2 regions of the Mesorhizobium sp. Arg314 genome follow, and region 1 is predicted to be linked to the other one. Evidence: riboswitches for the same ligand, from Rfam matches in the RefSeq annotation. Region 1 holds a riboswitch; the other holds the start of a gene.

Region 1 (3,404 bases):
CATCGCTTATCTGCCGGAATGCCTGCTGGCCTCGGCCAAAGGCTGGTATCTGTCGCCGCGCAGCGTCACCGCGATGATCGCGCGCGACGCGATGCTGCCCGCCATCTGGGCGCGCGCCTGGTTCGGCGGCGCCGTCGAATGGCGCGGCAACGCCATGACCATCCGCACCAAGGCGATGACCGAACTGGAAGAGCTCGCCTGAAGTCCTATGGTCGCTGCGGGCGCCGCGACAGGTCCTATTTGGCCGCCTTCAGCGCCTGTTCGACGTCGGCCAGCAAATCGTCGGTGTCCTCCAGACCTACGGAGAGCCTGAGCGTACCAGGGCCGATGCCGAGCTCGGCGCGCGCCTCGTCGCTCAGGTTTTTATGCGTCGTCGTCGCCGGATGGGTGATCAGGCTCTTGGCGTCGCCGAGATTGTTGGAGATCAGCACGATGTCGAGCGCGTTCTGCAAGGCGAAGGCCGCCTGCTTGCCGCCCTTGACGTCCAGGCAGATCAGCGTCGAGCCGCCCGACATCTGCTTCTTGACGATATCGGCCTGCGGATGGTCGGCGCGGCCCGGATAGATGACGCGGCCTATCTCCGGCCTGCCGGCCAGGAAATCGGCGATCTTGCCCGCACTTTCTGTCTGCTGGCGCACGCGCAGCGGCAGCGTCTCCAGGCCCTTGAGCAGCGTCCAGGCATTGAAGGGCGACAGGCTCGGGCCGGTATGGCGGAAATAATCGTGCAGGTTCTCGTCGATCCATTTCTTGTCGGACAGGATGACGCCGCCAAGGCAGCGGCCCTGGCCGTCGATATGCTTGGTCGCCGAATAGACCACGATATGGGCGCCGAGCTGCAGCGGCTTCTGCTGCAGCGGGGTGGCGAAGACGTTGTCGACGATCAGCCGGGCGCCGATCGAATTGGCAAGTGCTGCGACTGCCGCGATGTCCACCACCTCCAGCGTCGGATTGGTAGGGCTTTCCAGGAAGAAAAGCTTGGTGTTCGGCCTTATCGCCTTTTCCCAATTGGCGATGTCGGTGCCGTCGACCAGCGTCGCCTGGATGCCGTAGCGCGGCGCCAGTGTCTCGACCACCCAGCGACAGGAGCCGAACAAAGCGCGCGCCGCGACGATATGATCGCCGGCCTTGACGCTGCAGAGCAATGCGGCGGAGACAGCCGCCATGCCGGAGGCGGTGGCGCGGGCATCCTCGGCCCCTTCCAGCGCGCACATGCGCTTTTCGAACATGTCGACGGTCGGATTGGCGTAGCGCGAATAGATGAAGCCCGGCTCCTCGCCCTTGAAACGGGCCTCCGCGGCCTGCGCCGTCTCATAGACATAGCCTTGGGTGAGGTACATCGCCTCGGAGGTCTCGCCGAAGCCGGAACGCAATGTTCCGCCATGCACGAGTGCCGTCTGAGGTTTCCAGTTGCGCTTCTTGGTGCTCATAGCCCTGCTTCCAGACACAAAAAAACCGGCCGCGAAGTCGCAACCGGTCCATATAGCCTTGCGGCTCGACGGTCCTTTAGCGACTTGTTTAACGTGGCTGCAAGCCGACCGGCCAAATCACCACGGGATAACGACCCTTTAGACCCGCGCCGCGCTTGCGTCAATTGCCGGCTTCATTAAGAGGTTTGTACCAGCAGAGCGGAGTAAGACTTTGCGGCAGACAGGCATTCTTCCCGACCAGGATATCTCCGCGCTGTTCCAGTCCGGTGCGCTGAAGTCGCCGCGCGCGCTGGATGCCGATCAGATCCAGCCGGCCAGCCTCGACCTCAGGCTCGGCGACAAAGCCTTCCGCGTGCGCGCCTCGTTCCTGCCTGGCCCGGACCACCTGGTCGCCGACAAGCTCGAGCGGCTGAAGCTGCACGAGATCGACCTTACCGGGGGGGCGGTGCTCGAGACGGGCTGCGTCTACATCGTGCCGTTGCTCGAGAGCCTGGCATTGCCGGCCGAGGTTTCAGCTTCGGCCAACCCGAAGAGCTCGACCGGCCGGCTGGACATCTTCACGCGCGTCATGACCGATCGTGGCCACGAGTTCGACAAGATCGCCGCCGGCTATCACGGGCCGCTCTACCTCGAAGTCAGCCCGCGCACCTTCCCGATCGTCCTGCGTGCCGGATCGCGCCTGTCGCAGATCCGCTTCCGCACCGGCAACGCCGTGCTTTCCGAGAGTGAACTGCGTGACCTTCACCGCGCCGAGATGCTGGTCGCCACCGAGCCGCCCAACATTTCCGGCGGCGGCATCGCGCTCTCCATCGACCTCGATGGCGACAAGGACGGCCTTGTCGGTTACCGCGGCAAGCACCACACCGGCCTCGTCGACGTCGACAAGCGCGCGGCGCAGGATGTCGTCGATTTCTGGGAGCCGATCTACAAGAGCGGCGCCGGCGAGTTGGTCCTCGATCCCGACGAATTCTACATCCTGGTCAGCCGGGAGGCCGTGCACGTGCCGCCGCTCTACGCCGCCGAGATGACGCCGTTCGATCCGCTGGTCGGCGAATTCCGCGTCCACTATGCCGGCTTCTTCGATCCGGGCTTCGGCCACTCCGCCGCCGGCGGCAGCGGCAGCCGCGCGGTGCTCGAAGTGCGCAGCCACGAGGTGCCGTTCATCCTCGACCACGGCCAGATCGTCGGCCGTCTCGTCTACGAGCACATGCTGAAGCGGCCGCAGGCGCTTTACGGCACCGATCTCGGCTCGAACTATCAGGCGCAGGGCCTGAAGCTCTCCAAGCACTTCCGCGCCGCGCGCTGAGGTTGGAACTGCCCCTTGTGGGGAGATCACCCACTCACAGTGCCTTCACCGCCACCTTCACCGGCTTTTCGATCTCCAGCGGATTGCGCAGCGGCAGGCCGAAATCCTGCGCCTCGATCTCGAAAGTATCGCCGGCCTCGGTCCTGATGCCGTCGGCGAAGGACAATGTCGCGGTGCCGAACATATGCACATGCACGTCGCCCGGCTGGCGGAAGGCCGAATATTTGAAATGATGATGCTCGAGATTGGCGATGGTGTGCGACATGTTCGCTTCGCCCGACAGGAACGGCTTTTCCCACAAGAGCTTGCCGTCGCGCCAGATGCGCGATGCGCCGCGGATATCGGCGGGCAGGTCGCCGATCAGGATTTCGGGGCCGAACGAGGCGTTGCGCAGCTTGGAATGGGCGAGGAACAGATAATTCACCCGCTCGGTGACGTGATCGGAGAACTCGTTCGACAGCGTGAAGCCGACGCGGAACGGCGCGCCGTCATCGCCGATCACATAGATGCCGGCGATCTCTGGCTCCTCGCCGCCGTCCTGCGCGAAGGCGGGCGACATCAGGGGCGCGCCGGGCGCCACCGCCATCGTGCCGTTGCCCTTGTAGAACCATTCCGGCTGCACGCCGACCTGGCCCTTGGCGGGTTTGCCGCCTTCGAGACCCATGCGGAAC
Region 2 (3,404 bases), on a different contig from region 1:
TATTTTCTCGAACATCGGTGATGCCATGGTGTTCTAGCTTTTCAGGAAGGTCTTGAGCGCGTCGATGACGCCGCGATTGGCCTCTTCGGTGCCGATGCTCATGCGCAGCGCATTGGGGAAACCGTAGCCGGTCACGCGGCGCAGGATGTAACCGCGCGCACTGAGATAATCGTCCGCTGCCGCCGCCGAATGCTTCCTGCCGTCGGGAAAGTGGATCAGCACGAAATTGCCGACGCTGGGCGTGACGCGCAGGCCGAGCCCGGTCAGCTCCGCGCTGAGCCAGGCCAGCCACTTCTCGTTATGCGCAACGCTGCGCTCGATATGGGCGCGGTCGCGGATCGCGGCGATGCCGGCCTCGATCGCGGTCGCGTTGACGTTGAAGGGGCCGCGCACGCGGTTGATCGCATCGACGATATGCGCCGGCCCATACATCCAGCCGATGCGCGCGCCGCCAAGGCCGAGCTTGGAGAAGGTGCGGGTCATCACCACGTTGTCGGAACTGCCGGCAAGCTCGATGCCGGCCTCATAGTCGTTGCGCCGCACATATTCGGCATAGGCCGCATCGAGCACCAGAAGCACGTCCTTCGGCAGGGCAGCGTGCAGCCGGCGTACTTCCTGGAACGGCACATAGGTGCCGGTCGGATTGTTGGGATTGGCGAGGAACACGATCCGCGTCGCCGGCGTCACCGCGGCAAGGATCGCGTCGATGTCGGCGCGCTCGTCGGTCTCCTTGACCGCGACAGGCTTGGCGCCGGCCGCCTGGATGTAGATCTTGTAGACCATGAAGGCGTGCTCGGTGAACACGGCCTCGTCGCCCGGCGCCAGATAAGTCTGCGCCAGCAGCCCCAGTATCTCGTCGGAGCCGTTGGAGCAGATGATGTTAGCCGGGTTGAGGCCATGCACCTCGGCGATCGCCTCGCGCAGCCGGCGGGCGGAGCCATCCGGATAAACATCCAGCTTTGCCGCAACCTCACGCGCGGCCTCGATCGCCTTCGGCGAAGGTCCGAGCGGATTTTCGTTCGACGACAGTTTGTAGACTTTCGTCACGCCGGCCGGCGCGGTGCTTTTTCCCGGCACATAGGCCTCGATGTCCATAATGCCCGCGCGGGGCGTCGGACGGGGCTGATCCTGCTTCATGTCACAAATCCGTCGAGAAGGCCTCTTCAAGGCCGCAGCGGAAATACAGGCCACAGGCTGGAATGTCGAGTGCCGGCGCTTGGCACCCGCGCCCGCCCGCGAGAAGGCTACCCGTTGACGAAGCGCGGCGCTGGTCCTAGAAGGTCTGCCAGACTTCCGTGGTGATTTGGCCGGTCGGCTTGCAGCCACGTTAAACAACTCGCTAAAGGGCCGTTTGCAACCTGTAACCGGCTTTGCGACGGCAATGCCGGTTTTTTGTTGTCCGCTGCCGGCCGGACACCGCATCGGGATGAGACCGATGCGGGACAGGATGAGGACGGACATGGCCGCTCAGCGCGCTGCAAGGACCAAGGACGAGGCCGACCATCCGTCGAGCCCGGTGCTGCAGTTCGGCCCCGACAAGCCGCTGAAGCTCGACGCCGGCACCTTGCTTTCGCCTTTCCAGGTCGCCTACCAGACCTACGGCACGCTCAACGACGCGCGCTCCAATGCCATCCTCGTCTGCCACGCGCTGACCGGCGACCAGCACGTCGCCAACACCAATCCGGTGACCGGCAAGCCGGGCTGGTGGGAGGTGCTGATCGGCCCCGGCAAGATCATCGACACCAACCGCTTCTTCGTGATCTGCTCCAACGTCGTCGGCGGCTGCCTCGGTTCGACCGGCCCGGCCTCGACCAATCCGGCGACCGGTAAGCCGTACGGCCTCGACCTGCCGATCATCACCATCCGCGACATGGTGCGCGCGCAGGCGATGCTGGTCGATCATTTCGGCATCGAAAAACTGTTTTGCGTGCTTGGCGGCTCGATGGGCGGCATGCAGGTGCTGGAATGGGCGGCCAGTCATTCGGAGCGCGTGTTCTGCGCCCTGCCGATCGCCACCGGCGCGCGCCATTCCTCGCAGAACATCGCCTTCCACGAGGTCGGCAGGCAGGCCGTCATGGCCGACCCGGACTGGCACGGCGGCAAATATCTCGATTTCGGCAAGCGCCCGGAAAAAGGGCTCGCCGTCGCGCGCATGGCCGCCCACATCACCTATCTTTCGGAAGCCGCGCTTCACCGCAAGTTCGGCCGCAACCTGCAGGACCGCGAGGCGCTGACCTTCGGCTTCGACGCCGATTTCCAGATCGAAAGCTATCTGCGCCATCAGGGCATGACCTTCGTCGACCGCTTCGACGCCAATTCCTACCTCTATCTGACCCGCGCGATGGACTATTTCGATCTTGCCGCAGATCACGGCGGGCGCCTCGCCGACGCTTTCGCCGGCACCAAGACGCGCTTCTGCCTCGTCTCCTTCACCAGCGACTGGCTGTTCCCGACCGAGGAGAGCCGCTCGATCGTGCATGCCTTGAACGCGGCGGGCGCTTCCGTCTCCTTCGTCGAGATCGAGACGGATCGCGGCCATGACGCCTTCCTGCTCGACGAGCCGGAGCTGTTCGCGGCCATCAACGGCTTCATCGCCTCCGCCGCCCGCGCCAGAGGGCTCGGCGCATGAGCGGCTCGCGATCGCCAATGCATGTCGCCCAGGAGCGCGCGGCGGTTCGGGGACAACGACATGCATCAAAACAAAAGCCGGAGGTGTCCCCATGAGCGTCAACCGCGCCCAGCGCGTCGACCTCGACGTCGTCACCGACCTCATTCCATCGAACTCGCGCGTGCTCGATGTCGGCTCGGGCGACGGCGTGCTTTTGGAGCTTTTGCAGGAGACCAAGCAGGTCGACGGCCGCGGCCTGGAACTGTCGCAGCGCGGCGTGAATGAATGCGTCGCGCGCGGCCTCTCGGTCATCCAGGGCGACGCCGACACCGATCTTGCATTCTACGCCGACAAGGGTTTCGACTTCGTCGTCCTGTCGCAGACGCTGCAGGCGACGCGCAACCCGAAGGTGGTGCTCGACCAGCTGCTCAGGATCGGCAACCGCGCCATCGTATCCTTCCCCAATTTCGGCCACTGGCGCGTGCGCTTTTCACTGCTGGTCAAGGGCAGGATGCCCGTCACCAAGGACCTGCCCTACTCCTGGTACGACACGCCCAACATCCACTTCTGCACCATCCGCGACTTCGTCAATCTGTGCGAGGAGCTCGGCGCGACCGTCGAGAAGGCTACCGCGCTCGACGACAACGGCCAGAAGATCGGCCTGAAGATGCCCTGGTGGTTCTGGAATTTCTTCGGCCAGCAGGCGGTGTTTTTGTTGAAACGCTGACGCCGCGGAGCGGCCCCACGAGCACAATGGTTCTCGCCGCTGGCCCTTGCCAGCGGACTTGCCCCGCCA

The links. A riboswitch is a leader RNA that binds a small molecule or an ion and turns the genes downstream of it on or off. The one in region 1 is predicted to bind S-adenosylmethionine.
Region 2: linked by a shared signal. The riboswitch ahead of metX (homoserine O-acetyltransferase MetX) and the one ahead of ACWGS9_RS01235 (O-succinylhomoserine sulfhydrylase) in region 1 are both predicted to bind S-adenosylmethionine.

What each region holds. Positions count from the first base shown of each region.
Region 1 covers NZ_JBSKBP010000001.1:271,775-275,178, reverse strand. Annotated here, with positions in the region: gene ACWGS9_RS01240 (ceramide glucosyltransferase) at 1-202, shown strand, start outside; gene ACWGS9_RS01235 (O-succinylhomoserine sulfhydrylase) at 237-1,427, opposite strand; SAM riboswitch at 1,484-1,561, opposite strand; gene ACWGS9_RS01230 (2'-deoxycytidine 5'-triphosphate deaminase) at 1,639-2,733, shown strand; gene araD1 (AraD1 family protein) at 2,768-3,404, opposite strand, start outside.
Region 2 covers NZ_JBSKBP010000013.1:147,942-151,345, reverse strand. Annotated here, with positions in the region: gene ACWGS9_RS16520 (prephenate/arogenate dehydrogenase family protein) at 1-27, opposite strand, end outside; gene hisC (histidinol-phosphate transaminase) at 34-1,137, opposite strand; SAM riboswitch at 1,286-1,363, shown strand; gene metX (homoserine O-acetyltransferase MetX) at 1,460-2,629, shown strand; gene metW (methionine biosynthesis protein MetW) at 2,721-3,335, shown strand.